3 regions of the Paenibacillus sp. 01T442 genome follow, and region 2 is predicted to be linked to each of the others. Evidence: a T-box and tRNA genes for the amino acid it is inferred to sense, from the RefSeq annotation. Region 2 holds a T-box; the other regions hold tRNA genes.
The links. A T-box is a leader RNA that pairs with one kind of tRNA and senses whether it is charged. The one in region 2 lies ahead of argS (arginine--tRNA ligase), so its partner is inferred to be a tRNA-Arg.
Positions count from the first base shown of each region.

Region 1: it encodes a tRNA-Arg, which carries the amino acid that the T-box ahead of argS (arginine--tRNA ligase) is inferred to sense. The anticodon was not compared.
Region 3: it encodes a tRNA-Arg, which carries the amino acid that the T-box ahead of argS (arginine--tRNA ligase) is inferred to sense. The anticodon was not compared.

Region 1 is NZ_JBFTPF010000020.1:6,611-15,666, forward strand. It holds gene asnB (asparagine synthase (glutamine-hydrolyzing)) at 1-1,440, opposite strand, end outside; gene AC1DLM_RS17350 (hypothetical protein) at 1,619-1,975, shown strand; gene AC1DLM_RS17355 (DUF4023 family protein) at 2,023-2,136, shown strand; gene AC1DLM_RS17360 (hypothetical protein) at 2,299-2,430, shown strand; tRNA gene AC1DLM_RS17365 (tRNA-Arg) at 2,597-2,670, opposite strand; gene AC1DLM_RS17370 (hypothetical protein) at 2,824-3,744, shown strand; gene tig (trigger factor) at 3,855-5,156, shown strand; gene clpP (ATP-dependent Clp endopeptidase proteolytic subunit ClpP) at 5,352-5,942, shown strand; gene clpX (ATP-dependent protease ATP-binding subunit ClpX) at 5,955-7,223, shown strand; gene ispG (flavodoxin-dependent (E)-4-hydroxy-3-methylbut-2-enyl-diphosphate synthase) at 7,321-8,421, shown strand; gene AC1DLM_RS17395 (divergent polysaccharide deacetylase family protein) at 8,638-9,056, shown strand, end outside.
Region 2 is NZ_JBFTPF010000140.1:203-4,963, forward strand. It holds partial or broken gene AC1DLM_RS34175 (hypothetical protein) at 1-121, shown strand, start outside; gene AC1DLM_RS34180 (CapA family protein) at 173-1,372, opposite strand; gene argS (arginine--tRNA ligase) at 1,505-3,217, opposite strand; T-box leader at 3,269-3,490, opposite strand; gene AC1DLM_RS34190 (glycosyl hydrolase) at 3,782-4,761, shown strand, end outside.
Region 3 is NZ_JBFTPF010000019.1:26,399-33,582, reverse strand. It holds gene tpiA (triose-phosphate isomerase) at 1-389, opposite strand, end outside; gene AC1DLM_RS17040 (phosphoglycerate kinase) at 466-1,647, opposite strand; gene gap (type I glyceraldehyde-3-phosphate dehydrogenase) at 1,813-2,820, opposite strand; gene AC1DLM_RS17030 (sugar-binding transcriptional regulator) at 2,903-3,925, opposite strand; tRNA gene AC1DLM_RS17025 (tRNA-Arg) at 4,191-4,262, shown strand; gene clpP (ATP-dependent Clp endopeptidase proteolytic subunit ClpP) at 4,442-5,023, shown strand; gene AC1DLM_RS17015 (stalk domain-containing protein) at 5,104-6,867, opposite strand; gene AC1DLM_RS17010 (HPr family phosphocarrier protein) at 7,078-7,184, opposite strand, start outside.

The DNA of each region.
Region 1 (9,056 bases), on a different contig from region 2:
GCCAACGGCCATACTCATGCGGTCCTTGCGATCAAGCAACGTAGGCATGAAACGTGTAATATTCAAATAGGACATTTCTCGCATCCGATTCTGCTGCTTCGTTTCCCCAGCTAAGCGAGGTACCTCGCTTAAGGCTTGCTGGTATCGATTACTGACGTATTCAACAGGTTTAATCCAATCGACGAAGTCTGGGGCGAGCAGGTCGACCCGATTGGCTAACTTAAGTGACCACGGAAACGTGTTCGCTTCTAGTGCATCTGTATTGTGGAACCAAGGGTATCCACCGAATATTTCGTCAGCCGCTTCTCCAGATATCGCGACCGTTGCTTCCTTTTTGATTTCTCGGCAAAATAAATAGAGAGACCCGTCGACATCGGCCATGCCCGGTGTATCGCGGGCGATCACGGCTGTCTTCAGAGATTCCACAAGCTCTGGCGTATCAAATTCAATGTAATGATGCTCGGTTCCTAAATGCTCAGTCATCCTTTTAATCCAAGGTGCGTCTGAGTTCGGTTGGAACAGGTTCGCTTTGAAATGCTTATCGTTATCCTTGTAGTCCACGGAGAAGGTATGAAGCGGTCCTTGCCCGCTATTCTTGTAATGCGTCGAAGCGAGCGCAGTGAGGGCGCTAGAATCAAGTCCGCCTGAGAGGAGCGTACAGATAGGGACGTCTGAAACTAATTGGCGCTCTGCCGTATCATTAAGCAATTGCTGTACCTGCGCGGCTGTGCCGGCGATATCATCAGGATGTTGATGGCTTTCGAGCTTCCAATACGTTCGAATGGATAAGCCATTCCGATCAAAAATAGCAAATTGACCTGGCTTCAGCTCAGACATGTTGCGATAAATCCCATGTCCAGGCGTTCTAGCCGGTCCGACAGCGAATATTTCTGCAAAGCCTTCGGCACCAACCTCTGCTTTGAAATCAGGGTGAGCTAGAATGGCTTTTGGTTCAGAGCCGAATAATAATACACTATCCTGATGGGAATAAAAAAGAGGCTTAACGCCGAGTCTGTCACGAACTAGGGTCAGTGACTGCTCTTGGTCATTCCAAGCCGCGAAAGCAAAGATGCCGTTCAGGCGGTCTATACATGCTTTTCCCCACTCTATAAAAGCGACTAGCAGCACTTCGGTATCACACGTTGTTCGAAATTGATGGCCGCGGAGCTCGAGCTCTTTTTTTAACTCTGGGGCATTATAGAGTTCGCCATTATATACGATGGTATACGTATAGTCGCCTTGTTTACGGACCATGGGCTGGGCGCCATTCTCAGGATCCATAACACTTAGACGTCGATGTCCGAGGGCACAATGCTGTGAAATCCAGGTACCTGAGGCATCAGGTCCGCGCAGTTGGAGCGTTTCCGTCATATTTTCTAGAATGGACGGGTACCCGGTCAAGTCTTTCCGCCAATCTATCCAACCCGTTATTCCGCACATAGACGTTCCTTCCTTTCTTTTGAGGAGAGCATAATGATAAAGGGTATGCGAATGGAAGGTATTAAATGTCTGTCCAGAACATGACAAAAGTAAGAGCAGTCCGTGCTTTTTGTGTTTTGTTAAAGAGACTGTTACAATCAATCCAAGTACTGCCATTATATAAACGAAGGTGATGACAATGGGAATTAAATATTCAAGAGCTCAAGTTGATTATTTAGCATCGAAAGAGCACTTTTTACAAATTAGCGCGCAAGCGGACATTCGAATTGAAAATGCAAAACAAGATGGCGTAGAATTGGGTCAAGCTGAAATGGAAGAAATTATTGAAAAGGTTGGCTTGCATCGCGCCTACAACGAACTCATACAAGCTGAGAACGTATTGATTAACTGGACGCAAACAGCCATTAAATCGGAGCCTGAATTTATCCAAAATCGAGCAACTTTTGAATCTTTATACGAAAAGGCACTAACCGATGTTGAATTCAGAGGCGCAATAATAAATTTGGCAATGCGATTAAATACGGACCTTTCGTGACATTCTATTTAGGGTAATGCCATTCTTTATTCAGGAGGCGAGTGCTCATGGATAGTCATTTCATTAGCAAGCTGCATGAGAAGCAGAGGAAAGCCGAGAAGAATAAAAGGACACAAGGTGACGGTCATACAGGCAAAAATTTGCCTCACAACATGCACTAACGTCTTATGGCATGAGCAAGAGCCTGTAGGGGCATCCCTACAGGCTCTTTGTTATTCCCCAGCTTGATGCTAGAGGGAAGGAAACGATAACCAGCATAGTCTGTACGGAAACCCTCCATACTAAGGTGGCGTTCATTCTATAAATAGAAGGAGTTGCTTACCATGGGTAAAAAGAAAAGTATGATGCAGAAAACACAAAGTGCGATCGATCACTCGAAGCAATCATCCCGTATTCAGTCGAATCTCGATTCAACGGAGCCGGGACATCATCAGCCAAATAGGCCATCCGTGTAGGCGAAAGAATCTATCGGTCATAGCAGCACCCTTGCTTGCAATTGCAGCGGGGGTGCTTTTTAATATTATGAAGGAATTAATTAACTTCGGCTTGTCTGGAACAGCACTGCATCAACCAGCACGCAAAAAAGACCGCGATTTCTCGCGGTCTTTCTACTTGCTATTACGTCCCAGGAGGGATTCGAACCCCCGACCGCACGCTTAGAAGGCGTGTGCTCTATCCAGCTGAGCTACTGAGACCTATGACACTTCTTACCGCCTGGACGAGATCCGTTTGGCGAAGCAAGAGTTAATATATCATAACGTATAATGCGAGTCAACTTCATTTTTAAATATTTTTGCATTCATTTGAATGATGGAGTAAACTGGCACAAGCGAGACACACGAACAGAGGTGATCCCTATAACAGATCCTACGCCTAATAATGTCATCCTTTTTCCGAAGACAGAGCAGTTCTATGAAGACGAGCTAATGAAGCTATTGCGCTCCGAGCAGTACAAAGAAGCACTGGAGATACTTACTTTCTTACTCCAATTTCCTAATGTCGATGCGAATAAGTCTGATCAATGGGAAGCCCTGCGGCACTGGCTGCTCACCATGTTTCCGGAAACGATGTTCTCATCATCCGTGACAGAAGAAGAGGATTCGGAGGAAGAATCCGCCTTATTGCGCCAGTATATCCATGATAAATCAGCTTCAGATGATGGTGCTTTTGTGTTGAAGCTTCAAAACATGCTGCAAGAAGGTTCGCTTGAGGGGCAAGTAAGCGCATTGGAGCAGCTTGCTTTTATCGAGCAGCCTGAGGTGAGCGAATTTGTGAAGACATGGCTTTGCGAAAGGCCTAGACATCCTCATCTTCAATTCAAAGCGTTACAGACGCTTAAGCAAATGGGAGAGCACGGCTTAATTGAGTTTCCTAAGAATGGCCGAACAGTTCTCGTGGAAATCGATGAGACGCCGCTTACAGCGGAGGATTTTCCATTGCGGATTCGTGATATGATTCGCAGAGTCGGGGACATTAGTGAAATAAGCCAACCTGACTTTGTTTACTTTGCGACTCAGACTTGGCAGGAGTTTCTTGCCTATGCGTATGGCACCTCTATTTACACGGAGCTGCTTAGGGCAGAAGAAAGCGCGGTAGATGTGTGGGCCTCAGCGCTGCATGCGATTTTGCAAGACAAATTGTTTGGTACGGTTGATCGAGATGAGCTATTAGAGACTTATGGAATCGTGGACGCGATGACGCTGCAGTGGAAGCGCGCGCACAATGTCCTGACCGCTTTTGTAAAGCAATTTAGCCCAGATCCTGGCTAAGAACAAAGCTCGCTTGAAATGAAAATGTTATATGGTATAAAAGAATGGTTATAATGAGCTTAACGTGAAAAATATATGTCATGGTACATTTTTGGAGGGGAAGGCATAAAATGAAAGCAAGTTGGGAAAAAATAGAGAAGAACGTTGGCGTTCTTGAAGTTGAAGTTGGGGCAGAACGTGTAGCAGATGCTTTGGATAAAGCATTTAAAAAGGTATCAGCGAAAGTGAATGTTCCAGGATTCCGTAAAGGGAAAGTGCCACGTTCAATCTTTGAAGCTAAATTCGGTGTTGAAAGCTTGTATCAAGATGCACTAGATATCATTTTACCAGAAGTTTACGTTGAAGCGATTGAAGAGGTTAAAATCGAGCCTGTCGATCGTCCAGAAGTAGATGTTGAGCAATTTGGTAAAGGTCAAGTCTTGAAATTCAAGGCTAAAGTAACAGTTAAGCCTGAAGTAGCGCTTGGCGACTACAAAGGTATCGAAGTAGAAGCGGTTAACGCTTCTGTGTCTGAAGAAGAATTGAATGAAGAGCTTGCACGTTTGCAACAACGTCATGCTGAATTGGTTGTTCTTGAAGAAGGACAAGCTGCTAACGGCGATGTCGTGATCATTGATTTCGAAGGATTCGTTGATGAAGTAGCTTTCGAAGGCGGTAAAGCGGAGAAGTATTCCCTTGAGCTTGGATCCAACTCATTCATCCCAGGATTCGAAGAGCAACTTGTTGGTCTTGGTAAGGACGAAGAGAAGGAAGTTAACGTTAGCTTCCCTGAAAACTACCATTCCGAAGATCTGAAAGGCAAAGCAGCTGTGTTTAAAGTGAAACTTCACGATATCAAACGCAAAAACCTGCCTGAGCTTGATGATGAGTTCGCTAAAGACGTAAGTGAGTTCGATACACTTGTTGAGTACAAAGAAGAGCTTCAAAAACGTATGCAAGAGCGCAAAGAGAAAGATTCCGAAGCTGCACTTGAAACTGCAGTTGTTGAGAAAGCTGCTGCTAACGCAGAGGTTGAAATTCCAGGTTCGATGGTTGAAGCTGAGCTTGATATCATGGTGAAAGAATTCGAAAGACGTCTTCGCTCCCAAGGCATGACGCTTGAGATCTACTACCAGTTCTCCGGTCAAAACGAGAGCGCATTGAAAGAACAAATGAAAGAAGATGCTGAGAAGCGTGTTCGTAACAACCTTGTTCTTGAAGCTATCGCAGCTGCAGAAAACATCACAGTTTCCGACGAAGAAGTTGACGCGGAACTTGAGAAATATGCACCGTCTTACCAAAAATCAACAGCTGAACTTCGTGAGCTGTTTGCTTCCAACGGATCTCTTGAAGGTCTTAGCAACGATCTAGTTATCAGAAAAACGGTTGATTTCTTGCTTCAAAATAGCAAGCATGTTTCCGCAGCCGTGTAAATAAGGTAAGTAAAGGCACGTACGCAAGCAACGTGCCTTTCTTTTACCCTAATTTACGTCTAAACGCCTTAGTACATACGTATTACCGCTTACATAGGTGAATTCAGAAAAATGACATTGTTGTTCAATCGTGTTAAACTGTAATTGAATCTCAAGTGAGAGAACATGGCGCTTGCCGCAAAAGGAGTTGGTACAATGAGTCTTATTCCTATGGTTGTAGAACAAGAGGCTCGTGGGGAACGTTCCTACGATATCTACTCGCGTTTACTTAAGGACCGCATAATCTTCATCGGGACCGCTATTGATGACGATGTGGCTAATTTGGTCATTGCCCAGCTGCTCTTTTTATCCGCCCAGGACCCTGAAAAAGATATTCACTTATATATCAACTCACCTGGTGGGTCTGTTACGGCAGGAATGGGTATCTTCGATACCATGCAGTTTATTAAACCGGATGTATCTACGATTTGTGTAGGTATGGCCGCAAGTATGGGTTCTTTGCTTTTGACAGCAGGAGCCAAAGGTAAGCGATACGCGCTGCCGAATGCAGAAGTAATGATTCACCAACCGCTCGGCGGTGTTAGAGGTCAAGCAACCGATATCAAAATCCACGCGGATTGGATTATCAAGACCAAGAATAAACTCAACCAGATTTACGTGGACCGAACGGGACAGCCGCTTGAAAAGATCGAAAGAGACACCGACCGAGATAACTTTATGAGCGCTGAAGAAGCGAAGGCATACGGGTTAATCGACGAGGTTATCACTCGAAACGACTTGAAATAAAGGAGTGATCCCATGTTTAAATTTAACGATGAAAAAGGCCAACTCAAATGTTCCTTTTGTGGAAAATCCCAGGACCAAGTTCGTAAACTTGTTGCCGGACCGGGAGTTTACATTTGTGATGAATGTATAGAGCTTTGTACGGAGATTGTGGAAGAAGAATTAGGGCATGAAGAAGAGCTGGATCTGAAAGATGTTCCGAAACCAAAGGAAATCCGTAATATCTTGGATCAATACGTTATTGGTCAAGAACAAGCGAAGAAATCCTTGGCTGTTGCCGTGTATAACCATTACAAACGGATCAACTCCCAGAACAAGCTTGAAGATGTTGAGCTTCAAAAAAGTAATATCGTCCTTCTAGGGCCAACAGGTAGTGGTAAAACACTTCTTGCGCAAACACTTGCGAAAATTTTGAATGTGCCATTTGCAATTGCTGATGCAACTTCTTTGACAGAAGCTGGTTATGTAGGGGAAGATGTCGAGAACATCTTGCTTAAACTGATCCAAGCGGCTGATTACGATGTTGAAAAAGCAGAGCGCGGCATAATCTATATCGATGAGATTGATAAAGTTGCACGTAAATCCGAGAACCCATCCATTACACGTGATGTTTCCGGAGAGGGTGTACAACAAGCTCTTCTCAAAATTCTTGAAGGCACAGTAGCTTCGGTACCTCCACAAGGTGGACGTAAGCATCCGCATCAAGAATTCATTCAAATCGACACGACGAATATTCTCTTTATTTGTGGTGGAGCTTTTGATGGTTTAGAGCAAATTATCAAACGCAGAATCGGGAAAAAAGTCATTGGCTTTAGCACCGATGGCATGAAAGTTGACTTGAAACCAGGTGAATACCTATCCATGGTCCTTCCTGAGGATCTATTGAGATTCGGGTTAATTCCGGAGTTCGTAGGCCGTTTACCGGTTATTTCAACGCTAGAGCCGCTTGATGAAGCAGCGCTTGTACGTATTCTTTCCGAGCCTAAGAACGCGCTTGTGAAGCAATACCAGAAGATGCTCGAGATGGATAACGTTTCGCTCGAATTTGATGCAGAAGCACTTGATGCGATCGCCAAAGAGGCGATTAAACGGAACACCGGTGCTCGTGGTCTAAGAGCCATCATTGAAAGTATTATGCTTGATGTGATGTTTGAAGTTCCTTCAAGAACGGATGTATCTTCTTGTGTCGTTTCTAAAGAAACGGTGCAAAACAAGATTACGCCTGTTTTGACAACCAAAGAAGGCGCACAGCCCTCTGGTAAGAAGAAGGAAGAAAGTGCTTAACCTATAATTTCATAAACGAACACACAGCCTCCAATCCGATTTCCATTTCAGGGAATTGGAACGGAGGATGTTTGGTGTCATGGGGAGAGAAACCAAAATGTTCCATAGAAGAGATACCAGAGCCGTTCGGGTAGGTGATTTAACGATCGGTGGCAGTAACGAAGTAATCATGCAAAGCATGTGTACTACCAAAACCGCTGATGTCAAAGCGACAGTTGAAGAAATTCTTCGCTTAGAAGAAGCAGGTTGTCAACTTGTGCGTGTGACGGTCAACAATAAGGAAGCTGCTGAAGCTATCAAGGAAATTAAGAAACAAATTCATATTCCGTTGGTCTCTGATATTCACTTCGATCATCGTTTGGCTCTTGCAGCGATTGAGAACGGGATAGACAAAGTTCGCATTAATCCAGGTAATATCGGTCGCCGTGAGAAGGTTGAGGCGGTTGTGAAGGCATGTAAAGAGCGTGGCATCCCGATTCGTATCGGTGTTAATGCGGGCTCCCTTGAGAATCATCTTCTTGAAAAGTACGGCTATCCAACGCCTGAAGCGATGGTAGAAAGCGCCTTGTTCCATATCAACATTTTGGAAGAACTCGATTTCCATGATATCATCGTATCCTTGAAGGCTTCTGATGTTCCTATGGCCATTGCGGCGTATTCTCAGGCTGCGAAGGCGTTTAATTATCCGCTCCATCTTGGTATTACAGAGGCAGGGACTCTCTTTACAGGTGCTGTGAAAAGCGCCGCGGGGATTGGAACTTTGCTTAATATGGGGATCGGTAACACACTTCGTATTTCTTTAAGTGCGGACCCTGTTGAAGAAATTAAAGTTGCCAGAGAACTGCTTAAGACATTTGGTTTAATTACGAACGCCGCAACGTTGGTTTCTTGTCCGACTTGTGGTCGTCTGGATATTGACTTATTCTCTATCGCTAATGAAGTTGAAGATTATATTGCTAAGATCAAAGTGCCGATTAAGGTTTCTGTATTGGGTTGTGCCGTGAACGGGCCTGGTGAAGCGAGAGAAGCGGATATTGGTATCGCAGGGGCTCGCGGAGAAGGCATGCTTTTCCGTTATGGAGAGATGATTCGTAAAGTGCCTGAGGCTGAACTACTTACTGAGTTGAAAAAAGAAATTGATATTATTGTGGCTTCCTACGAACAGACTGGGGTCATTCCTGGGCGCAAGCAGCACTAAGTAGATATTAGAACGAAATAACAACCGTTAAAGAACTCAACGATGAGTCTTTAACGGTTTTTTTGTACGCCCACGTCTAAGCGCATATTTGCCAAGGAAGTGAAGCATAATGAGTAAAACTGGAAAGCATGCTCAATAGTACGAAGACTTTCTGAAACAATAGCTAATGCTTATGAAGCCAGTTTTTCTGATGGAAACTTTAAGGAGGAGAAGAGGATGAAGACATTTCCAACGTTTGCAATATGTCGACAGGTAGCGCTTACTCTAATCACAGGTGCTGTAATAATTGCGAATCCAGGTTTCACACAGGCAGAGCCCAATTTAATACCGCAACAGCCAACCGGAGCGATTACGAAGAAAGTAGCCATCGTTATTGACGACTTTGGCAATAACATGGAAGGGACAGCGGAAATGCTGAAGCTGCCCATCCCATTTACTGTGGCTGTAATGCCCTTCTTGCCCTCAACGAAGCAAGATGCACAGTTAGCTCATGACAGAGGACTAGAGGTCATTCTACACCTTCCAATGGAACCTGTAAGAGGGAAGAAGAGCTGGCTGGGTCCAGGCGCAATTACAACTGACTTGTCCAGCGAAGAAATTCATAAAAGAATCGTTGCGGCGATCGACGATGTTCC
Region 2 (4,761 bases):
CGAAGAGGTTAAGACTAATGATCGACTACAAAAAGATTTAGCGAAAGAATTAGTAGCCAAGAAAACTGCTTTGAAGTTGAACCTCGCTAAAGCGACACCGCAGGATGAATCCTCATCGTGATGGATTGCAAAACAAAACACCGCCCTTTTAAGGAGCGGTGTTTTTGATTTCTCACATTGACGACTTAATATCCAGTTCGGGTATATTCGTTCGCATATGTTTTATTATCATTTCATAGTGAGTTTTAGCATGAATGAGTTGATCATTGGTTAACCTATCCATTGAAATAATTTGAAAATGGCGCCCTTGCTGACTATACGCGTAGGTTGGATGAAAGCTGGGCTTTATGAGCTCAATCTTAGTGGTATTCTCTTTGGTGGTTTTCAACACGTCAATGGTTGCCATGCCACCTATTTGCTTATACAAGTTGATTTGAGCGGATAGAAAGTTGCCCAGCGAATAAACAACAAAGGCTCGATGCCCGTGCTTCCCTTCTACCCAAGCAGGCGGTTGTAAAACATGCGGATGATTCCCAATGATGATATGAACCCCCATGTTCGCTAGCTTTTGAGCAAGACTAGTTTGACTGGCATCCGGAAATCGTTGATATTCGTTCCCCCAATGGAGTGCAACCACAATGACATCCGACAATTGTTTGGCTTGTTCCACATCCGTACGAATTTGCGAATCATCGATTCGATTGACCAAGAACGGCTTTCCCTTCGGTGTTGATATCCCATTCGTTCCGTAGGTGTAACTTAAGAAGGAGAACGTGATCTCATTTCGCGTGACCGTTCGAATAATGTCCCGATCGTTCTGGGATTTAAATGCACCCGTGTAGGGAATCCCAAGGGTATCCCAATAGGTGAGTGCGCTTTGAATGACCTTCTCGCCTCGGTCTAGCGCATGATTATTGGCAACCGTAACAACGTCCACTCCTGCTACTTTCAGAGCATCACCAATTTCGTGAGGGCTGTTAAATGCAGGGTAAGTGGATAGACTCAGCTCCTTGCCACCAATCATCGTTTCTTGATTAGCAACAAGGATATCAGGTGCTTGTAATATGTTCGATACCCCCGCGAAAATGTGATTAAAATTATAATTTCCATCCTTCTGCTTAGCGTCTATATAAATTTTATCATGGATGAGGATATCCCCGATTGCAGCAAGCGTCACCTGAGAGACTTTGGTTTCTGGTTCTGCTTGTTTCTTTGAAGTCGAATGATAGGGCTGTATCGGTGGAGAAGATATCTGGACAAAAGGGGCAACTTGCTTCGCTTCCATGCTTGGATCTTTGGGCGTAGCCGTATTTCCTAAGCATCCKCTTGCCAATAAGAATGTCGAAACAATCGCAGCAGCTCGCTTTAACACGACAAACCAGCTCCTTAAGGGTCACACCTGTATTATCCAGTAGTATTCCCCCTAAGAAAATCTCTCATGAATGAGGATTTTTACCAATTTACTTTGTCGAATTTTATTTAACTGCATTAATGATTAACTCCATTAAATTTCATGAGGAGCTTGTAAACCGATCAATTTCAAGCCATTACGCAACGTAATTTGAACGCATTGGACCAGAGCTAGTCGTGCTTCACGTACCTGTGCATCCTCTACTAGGATATAACAGGCGTGGTAAAAGCGATTAAATGCTTGCGCGAGATCAATGAGATAACGCGATATGATCGAAGGCTCCAGCTTTACCATGGCCTGCTCTACTCTTTCCGTAAACAAATAGAGCATTTTCACAACCGCCATGGCCTCATTATTTTGCAAATTAGCTCCGTCTATTTCCGCCATATCCATCGAATGTCCGTCAGCCAATTGCGCTTTCTTCAACACACTGCAAGTTCTTGCATAGGTGTACTGTACGTAAGGCCCCGTTTCACCATCGAAGTTAAGAGCTTCCTCCCACGAAAAATCAATATCTTTGATTCGATTCGCACTCAAATCGTTAAATATCACTGCTCCAATTCCTACCTGCTCAGCAACTGTAGCTTTATTCGCCAAGCTTGGGTTTCTTGATTCGATGACATCTCTTATTTTCTGAATAGATTGCTCCAGCAAGTTTTCCAGTCTTATCACGTTGCCTTTGCGTGTCGACAAGCTTCCCCCTTCAATGCTCACACGGCCAAATGCGACATGCTCAAGTTTGGAGGACCACGTATAACCCATTAATTCAACAACCTTAAACAACTGCTGAAAATGAAGATTTTGAGCATAATCCGTCACATAGATCAATTTCTCAAATTCGTATTTATCCGCTCTATATATAGCCGCCGTTAGGTCACGCGTATGATACAGGGAGCTGCCATCTTTCTTCAGCATTAATGCTGGTGCCATGCCATAGGCATCTAACCTAACTAATAAAGCACCCTCATCTTCTTCCACAAGCTGCTTCTCCTTCAGCTCCTGAATGACGGGCTCCATCTTGTCATTGTAGAAGCTTTCCCCCTGATATGTGTCGAATTGAACACCTAACAGCTTATAAATCTTCTGAAATTCATTGAGGCTGATCTTCACAAACCACTGCCACAAAGCTAGTGCTTCTTGATCACCGTGCTCCATTTTCGTAAACCAAGATCTAGCCTGATCTTCTAACGTTKGGTCGTGATCAGCCTCCTCATGAAATTTCACATACAGATCGAGAAGCTCATCGATAGCTCTCTCGTTTACAGCCTCCTTACTGCCCCACAAATGGTAGGCAACGATCAGCTTCCCGAACTGTGTCCCCCAATCGCCTAAATGGTTAATCCCCACACAGTTGTATCCTAGAAAGGCGTGAATCTGATATAACGCATTGCCGATCACCGTGGATCTCAAGTGACCAACATGAAAGGGCTTCGCGATATTCGGCGAGGAATAGTCGATCACAACCGTCTTTCCTTGTCCCAAAGTCTGTGAGCCATACTGTTCGCCAGCTTGACTTATATGACGAATAAGAGATTCTGCAAATGTAGACTTCTTGAGAAAAATGTTTAGATAACCGGATACGGCATTCATCTCGTCGATGTACTCATCTTCTAGGGTTGCTTTTAACTCCTCAGCAATGACTTGTGGTGATTTACTAAGGGTTTTGCTTAGTCGGAAACATGGTAAAGATAGATCCCCTTGATCCGGATTCGCTGGGTATTCCATCCATGCCATAATGTCTTGGGCCTCGAAACCAGTGAGTAACGATGTAATTTCCCCTGCAAAATAGAGCTTATAATTTAACATAGTAATTCTCTCCTATCTTTTCTAGAAAATATAAAAAGCCCCCGTCTCTATAAAAGAGACGAGAGCTGAACATTCCCGCGGTACCACTCTAAGTGTTAAACCTCTGGTTTAACCCCTCTGTTTCGTAACGGTCGACAGACCGGATTTACCTACTCCMATTTTCGGCAAACCATTTCCTGGGTCCGTTTCATTCTTAACATCCGTACCGGCTTACACTGACCCGGCTCGCTGCGACTGTCTGTTAGGAATTACTGTCCCATTCATTAATATTTCGATATGAATTTTTCAATATCTTACAAGGGATCCAAGGGAATGTCAAGCCCATATTCGTTGACTTATACTCAGCTTGAAGGTTGCAGGCGTGTACGAAGATCCGAAGATCCATAACTTGTTTCCAAAAAAATTAGACTTCTTCCCCTTTTAAAGCATTTACAATTGTAACCATACTGTACCAGAGGAGGGAAGATAATATCTAAATAAATGTAAACGTTTTCTATACTGGCAATGCAACGAATGAGTCGAACAGTTCACTAACACCAATCCATTCTAGGAGGAAATTAACGAATGTTGAACACATGGTTGTCCAAATTACTTGCCACAACACTTATTGTGGCTCTGCTCGTTTCCGGTTTACCATCGATAGGTGCACCAACTGCTCATGCTGCAACCCCTGTTAATCCTAATGCAACGCAAGCTGTGCAAGACGTATTGAATTATTTCGATACTGTCCAAACGAATAATCAAATCATCTCAGGACAATACGTACGAGGGCAAAATTATGGCTATTTGGAGACCGATCACCTCTATAATTTAACGGGCAAGTACCCTGCGATGATTGGATACGATCTTTTATACAATGTGACGAACGCTTCCGATCTCAGTAAATGGCGCTCCTTCATTGTCGATCATGCTACGGACTACTGGAAAAAAGGCGGACTTGTTACACTTTCTTGGCATGAGACGAACCCTTTGGATGCCACAGTAGATGATGGCGGATGGAACAGTGTGATCAGCTCCATGTCACAGGCGAATTTCGACTTGCTCACAACCCCTGGTACCACCTTGTATAACAAATGGTTAGCGCATATCGATACGATAGCGGGCTATTTGAAATCCCTTCGGGATCAAGGTGTAGTCGTTCTCTGGCGACCTTATCACGAGATGAACATCGGCTTCTGGTKGGGTGGTAAGTCTGCAGCAAGTTACAAAAAGTTATGGCAAAACATGTACGACCGCTACACTAATTATCACGGCTTGAACAACCTGATTTGGGTGTGGGCTCCGGGTAGGGATGACAATAATGCCGTTAACAGCAATTATTACCCAGGTTCTTCGTATGTAGATCTCGGTGGAGCTGATGTATATACGCAAGCCCGTGGGGATGCGAAGTTTACAAATGCGAACAGTGAGCTGGCTTCTGTCCTAGGCAGTAAGCGTTATGGCTTGTCCGAAGTTGGTTTGCTCCCTTCAGAGACTGCCGTTCAAACGAATTTTGATTACACCTGGTTCCTCACTTGGGCTATCGGTTGGGCGGACAATCTTTT
Region 3 (7,184 bases), on a different contig from region 2:
AACTTCTCGCCTACACAAAGAATTGGTTTCAAGCCGTGTTTGAAAGCCGCAACGACTTTCTTGTTCACGATTTCGTCGGACTCAGCGAAGTAAGCTCTACGCTCGGAGTGACCGATGATGACATACTCAACGCCAAGGTCTTTCAGCATTACGCCGCTGATTTCACCAGTGAATGCACCGTTATCTTCAAAGTGAAGGTTTTGTGCGCCAACATGAACGTTAGTACCTTTTGTAGCTTCAACAAGCGCAGGAAGGTTTGTGAAAGGGGAGCAAATAACGCTCTCCACGCCTTCTACTGTGCTGCCTTTTACTTCGTTCACGAAGCTGATTGCTTCGGAAACGGTTTTGAACATTTTCCAGTTACCCGCGATAATCGGTGTTCTGCTCATGGTTTGGCTCCTTAAAGTTATTCGTCAGAATAACTGACGTCGTATGCATACGCTTTTGTTATAATAAAAATTGATATTATTTGTCGTTAAGTGCTACTACGCCTGGCAATGCTTTACCTTCCATGAACTCCAATGAAGCGCCGCCGCCTGTGGACATGTGGTTCATTTGCTCAGCCAAGTGGAATTTCTCAGTTGCAGCAGCGGAATCGCCACCACCGATAACTGTGTAACCTTCAGTGTCTGCACATGCTTGTGCTACTGCACGTGTACCGTGGGAGAAAGGCTCAATTTCGAATACGCCCATCGGTCCGTTCCAAACAACAAGTTTGGATTTTGCGATAACGTCTGCATACATTTCACGTGTTTTCGGTCCGATGTCAATGCCTTCCCAATCTGCAGGAATGCTGTCAATGCCAACGATTTGCGTGTTCGCATCTGCGCCGAATTTATCAGCAACAACGATATCCACTGGAAGTAAGAAGTTAACGCCTTTTTCTTTGGCTTTCGCAATAAAGCTAAGCGCTAAATCAAGCTTCGAATTGTCCAGAAGTGATTTACCGATTTCGTAGCCTTGTGCTTTCAAGAATGTATAGGAAAGACCGCCGCCAATCAAGACGTTGTCTGCAATGTTCAGAAGGTTCTCAATGACTGCAATTTTGTCTTTTACTTTGGATCCGCCAACGATCGCTGTGAAAGGACGCTCTGGGTTGTTCAATGCTTTACCAAGAACATCAAGCTCTTTCTCCATCAAAAGACCGGAAACAGCTGGGATATAAGAAGCAATGCCTGAAGTCGAAGCATGTGCACGGTGAGCAGCACCGAAAGCATCATTCACGAATAGATCAGCTAGATTAGCAAAAGCTTTTGCCAATTCAGGATCATTCTTCTCTTCACCTTCGTTGAAACGAACGTTTTCAAGCAAAAGAACGTCGCCATTTTCAAGCGCATCAACTTGTGCTTTCACGATTTCACCAACGGATTGATCCGCTTTGATCACGTTTTGACCCAGAAGCTCAGCCAATTTCGCAGCAACTGGTGTTAAACGAAGCTCCTCAACCACTTGACCGTTTGGACGACCAAAATGCGCAGCAAGAATTACTTTAGCGCCTTGCTCAACTAAGAATTTAATCGTAGGAAGCGTTTCTCTGATACGTGTATCGTCAGTGATTTGTCCGTTTTCTACAGGCACGTTGAAATCAACGCGAACAAATACTCTTTTACCAGCTACTTCAACATCGCGAACACTTTTCTTATTCATCGTAAAGGCCTCCTAAAAGTTTTCGTCAGAAAACTGACTTCGTAAGCATTAGCTCTGGCATGTATGGTTATCTACCGGTTCTATCTTTTTCCATGTGTAAATCGCACATAAAGAGGAGAATCTCTTCTCCCCTTCATGTGGTTTTCCAGTTGATGAATTATGAAATTACAGACCTTTTTTCGCGATGAAAGCTACCAAGTCAACAACGCGATTGGAGTAACCCCACTCGTTATCGTACCAGGAAACAACTTTCAACATGTTGTCGCCAACTACCATTGTAGACAAAGCGTCGATTGTGGAAGAAGCTGGGTCACCATTGAAGTCGCTGGATACAAGTGCATCTTCTGTGTAGTTAAGAATGCCTTTAAGAGGGCCTTCGGAAGCTGCTTTCAAAGCTGCGTTTACTTCGTCAACAGTTACGTTAACTTTAAGCTCAACAACCAAATCAGTTACGGATACGTTAGGTGTAGGAACACGCATTGCCATACCGTTCAATTTGCCTTTAAGCTCAGGAAGTACTAGACCGATTGCTTTTGCTGCGCCAGTGCTGGAAGGAATGATGTTCTCAGCTGCTGCACGAGCACGACGAAGGTCTTTATGTGGAACGTCTAGAACGGATTGGTCATTTGTATACGAGTGAACAGTTGTCATCATACCTTTTACGATTCCGAAGCTATCGTTGATAACTTTCGCGAAAGGAGCTAGACAGTTTGTTGTACAAGAAGCGTTGGAGATGATTGTGTGTGCAGCTGGATCGTATTTGTCTTCGTTAACACCAAGTACGATTGTGATATCTTCGTCAGAAGCTGGAGCGGAAATGATAACTTTCTTAGCTCCACCTTTCAAGTGAAGTTCTGCTTTTTCTTTCGCTGTGAAAATACCAGTGGATTCGATTACGATTTCAGCGCCTACAGATGCCCATGGCAGATCCCCAGGGTTACGTTCAGCAAAAACCTTGATGGAACGACCGTTAACGATCAATTCGCCTTCGCCAGCTTCAACTGTAGCGTCTAGTTTACCGTGAGTAGTGTCATATTTAAGCAAGTGAGCCAATGTTTTAACGTCTGTCAAATCGTTAACTGCTACGATTTGTACATCTGGGTTGTTCAATGCTGCGCGGAATACGTTACGACCAATACGTCCGAAACCGTTAATACCTACTTTTGTTGTCATCGTCATTTCCTCCTAAGATTACATAAATATTATATTTCAAAACGCAGCCATGAATGGCTTACGTTATGATGGCAACTTTCAGCTATACATGCTTCATGATTTCTAAGGCAGCTGCTTCATCTGTAACAAGCACATCTTCTTGCCCATGTCGTAGTACAGAAGCGATCGCTTCCCCCTTGCTCTTCCCGCCAGCAACACCAATCACAACCTCAACACGCTGCAGATCTTCCAGTCGAAGTCCGACTGTCGGCATCTTATGAACCACATTTCCTTGGCGGTCAAAATAATAACCAAGCGCCTCAGCAAGTGCACCATCAGCTCTCAGACTACTCGTAGTATCATTATCTACTTTACGTCTGCGTGCCATGACCATAGCATCTCCGATACCATGTACAACAATGCGACAACTGCGCACCGCGTTCACAACTTCCTGAATCTGTGGATCTTGAATCAGCGATTGATACGCTTCTTCCCCAAGATGATCTGGCACATGCAGCAACCTGTATTTCCCACCAGTTTTCTTGGCCATGATGGAAGCAATCGTGTTCGCTTGCATATCCACACTTTCACCAAGTCCTCCACGTGCAGGAACGAACCAACTACCTTTCATCGAAGACGAGATAGCTAGGTTATTGGCGATCTGAGCCATGGTCGACCCACCTGTTACCGCGATGATATCATCTTTGGCGACATATTTACGCAAGGCGGCCGCGCCAGCGCGTCCAAGCTCTTTCTTCGTAAATACGGAAGTGTCGGAATCCCCAGGTACGATAATCACATTGGAGATGTGAAAAGCTTTGGCAATGCTATCTTCCAGATCTGTTAAGCCAAACGCCATCTTAATGATCGGCTGCATGTCTTCCAGCAGTTGACGACCAGACTCGCTGATCTTCATGCCGCTTGTGTCCGACTCCAGAAGCCCTAGCTCCTTCAGGAAATCGACTTCACCGCGCAGTACGCGCTCCGTCATGTCGAGTGAGGACGCTAACGTCCTTCGTCCGACAACACCGGAGACCAAGATGTGTTGCAGAATCGAGTAGCGTTTCTTCATGATGTCCATAAGATCAGGCATGAGCTGTTTCTGAATGTCTAGAATCTCTCTCATAGGACGACTTCCAACGCTCCCGATCCAATGTAGGACGTTTTTTGTCCCAGGTATACATTTTATGTCCCACCCGGGTGAAAAAAAAGTTCCTTGCACAATTCCGTATTTCGTTTCTCGTTTACAGTTCTTATTATAACCATTTCCTTCGCAACATTCAACATTTGTTCAAACATTTTTCTCCAAATAGGCCTGTAAGGGCTTACCATCTTGCTTTTTATGGAAAGCTGACTTATAATAACCCTTGCTTCACTTTTTCTACTACTATGCGCCCGTGGTCCAATGGATATGACGTAGGCCTCCGAAGCCTGAGATAAAGGTTCGATTCCTTTCGGGCGCGTCCAACAAATCAGCTACAAGAGTTACGGTTTAATCGCCAAATCAGCTCTGAAGCTGATTTTTTTTGTGTTTAGTTTGACCTTTCTTGACCTTCAGACGTTTTTTCGTTATCATACTTGTAGATACTGTAAATAGTATGTACCCAATAGTAGGTAATCCAACCCCAAGGAGGTCATTCTCATGAGTTTTATTCCTATGGTCGTCGAACAGGACGCGCGCGGTGAAAGAGGATATGACATCTACTCTCGCTTGCTGAAAGACCGCATTATATTCTTAGGCACGGGTGTCAACGATGTTGTGGCGAATTCCATCATTGCTCAGTTGCTCTTCTTGGCCGCTCAAGATCCTGATAAAGATATCTCGCTTTACATTAACAGCCCAGGCGGCTCCATCACAGCCGGTATGGCGATCTTCGACACTATGCAGTTCATCAAACCAGACGTATCCACGATCTGTGTAGGTATGGCCGCTTCCATGGGTGCATTCTTGCTCACTGCTGGTGCCAAAGGCAAGCGTTATGCGCTTCCGAACAGCGAAGTCATGATTCACCAACCACTTGGCGGCGCAGAAGGCCAAGCCTCTGATATCGAGATTCGCGCTAAGCGTATTTTGAAAATGAGAGACAACCTGAACACGATCCTAGCAGAGCGCACGGGACAAACGTTCGAGCGCATCGAGAAGGATACGGACCGTGATAACTTCATGAGTGCTAAAGAAGCAGCCGAATACGGACTCATCGATAAAGTCATCGAGCGCGTCTAATCATTTCATACATGAAAAAAACCAGCCTGAACTTCATTGCTCACATGAGCTTTGATGTTCGGCTGGTTTTTTTTAATTCATCATTTCTTCTCATCCAATGGGTAGAAAATCAAATCAATCGGGAACGCTGAGCCCGCGGGAGGCGTAAACTCAATATCTAACGCATCTTCCGTACCAGTCGTACGTGCCAGTACTACCAAGCCATCGAAGGCCGTAATAACACCGGAATACGGTACAGGAATGATTTCACCGTTGATTTTAAACGGCCCTTTGAAGACGCCGCCTCTAGCCATGATCATCACAGCCATTTTGCGAGGCTTATCCGCATGAATTTTGTAGACGACGCCGTAATTACCACCATTCTCTACAACTTGCTTACGCATCACGTCGTAGCCTTTGACGAATGGATCCGTCTTATTGTCACCGATCGTTAATCTGGAGGCTTTCGTAAAGCTCGTAGCATCAATTTTCCATTCAATCTCGGAAACGGGGAAAGTACCGCGAACATGACCGTTAAAGGAGAGTAAAGGCAACTCCTTCACTATCGTTGGTGTTAGCATCTTATCCGTTGCGATAAAGGACATTTGAAGCTCGCCGTCTGTTTCGACATCATAGAACAAATTCACGCCTTGCCCTGGATAAAAATCAGGAAGCTTCGCATAGACATAACTTGCATGAGGCGGAACTGTCATTGTATCTGTATAAACGTTGTTTAGAAGGAAATCAACCGAAGCTTCGCTGCCGATCAAATTCGCATAAACCGAAGGGTATACTTCGCCTTTATTTGTTGTTTTAATCGTAATCGGCTTATCTGTGTTGTTTGTTGCAAAGATGGCAAATGTCATCTTCTGTTGCGTGCCATTGATATGATCCGCGTATAAGCGCGCTTTACCATTAATATTGTCTTGATACAAAATACCGCTTGACGTGAATTCTTCTGGACTGTCGCTAACAAGCAGCGTACGTCCTTGTACTTCTTTCACGTCTTTCGGAAGCATCGGTAACTCGTTAAAATGGGACCAAATCGTCGTCCAGTTCGTTTTGATGAACCCGCCAACTGGTTTCATATATATCGGGTATTCAACTTCTGACAAATACGGTTCATTTACAACAGTAACAAAGCTTTTGAACAACTTACTCACATGACCATGGCCATCCTTAACCGTTAAAGTTACTGGATATTGGCCTGCTTTGAAGAATGCTTCTTGTTTCCCTGTCCAATCGAAAGACACGATACCCTCTGCATCTGGATCATAACTCAAATCCAAATACTTAACAGGCTCTCCAAGCCTGTAGGTAGGCTTCGCAGTGGCGAATTTGGCAACTGGGCGAGAATTACTATCTTGATCGATGTAGATGCCCTCTGGCGCTTTAAAATGCACGATCTCTACACGTCTTAGCTCGCTATTGTAGGTATACTTTGCACCCATGTAATCAGCCAACCATGTCAGCTTCACAAGCAACTTGCCATTCACGATAGCGGCTACGGATTTAAAGGGTACATCCACCCCATTCGTTGTCACCGTCTTATGATCGGGATCAAGCACGATGTTGTAACCTGGAGGCGCCATTTGAATGGTACGGGATAAATCATTCCATTCTACTTGAAATCCTAATGTATCACCCAGGAACTTGGCTGGAACAAAGGTGCTTCCATCAATGATGGTAGAGGGGGATTCTAGATGGATTTGCTCTTGATTTACGAAAGCTTCTGACTTGTCGATATAAAGTAAAATAAAGGACGAACTTGTTGATACCGCATGCGCGGCTGGTGCAGTAATCGTACTAACTAGAAATACGAGTACAGCCAGTAAGGCAATCATTTCTTTCTTTACTACATTCATTTCACTTCGGCTCCTTCTTCAAGCTTGGGATAGGGGCGCTATTTGGAAATACAAATAGCCTTATCCATCACGACCACGTTTATTAGACGTAGCCAAATGAAAAAGGTTGCCCCATGCCACTATTTGTTAACAATTTTGACACTTTTAGAAAGTTAGCGTTTTACTTCTACAATGCAAAAAAGCCCCCTCGAAAGGTAGGCTTTTAAAGGATTATTGGTTTTCCAACTCTTCCTTACTGACTAATGTGACTAAAGCGTTTACAGCCTGCTCTGCATCCGAACCTTCTGCACTTATGAAGACTTCGGTCCCTGTGCTGA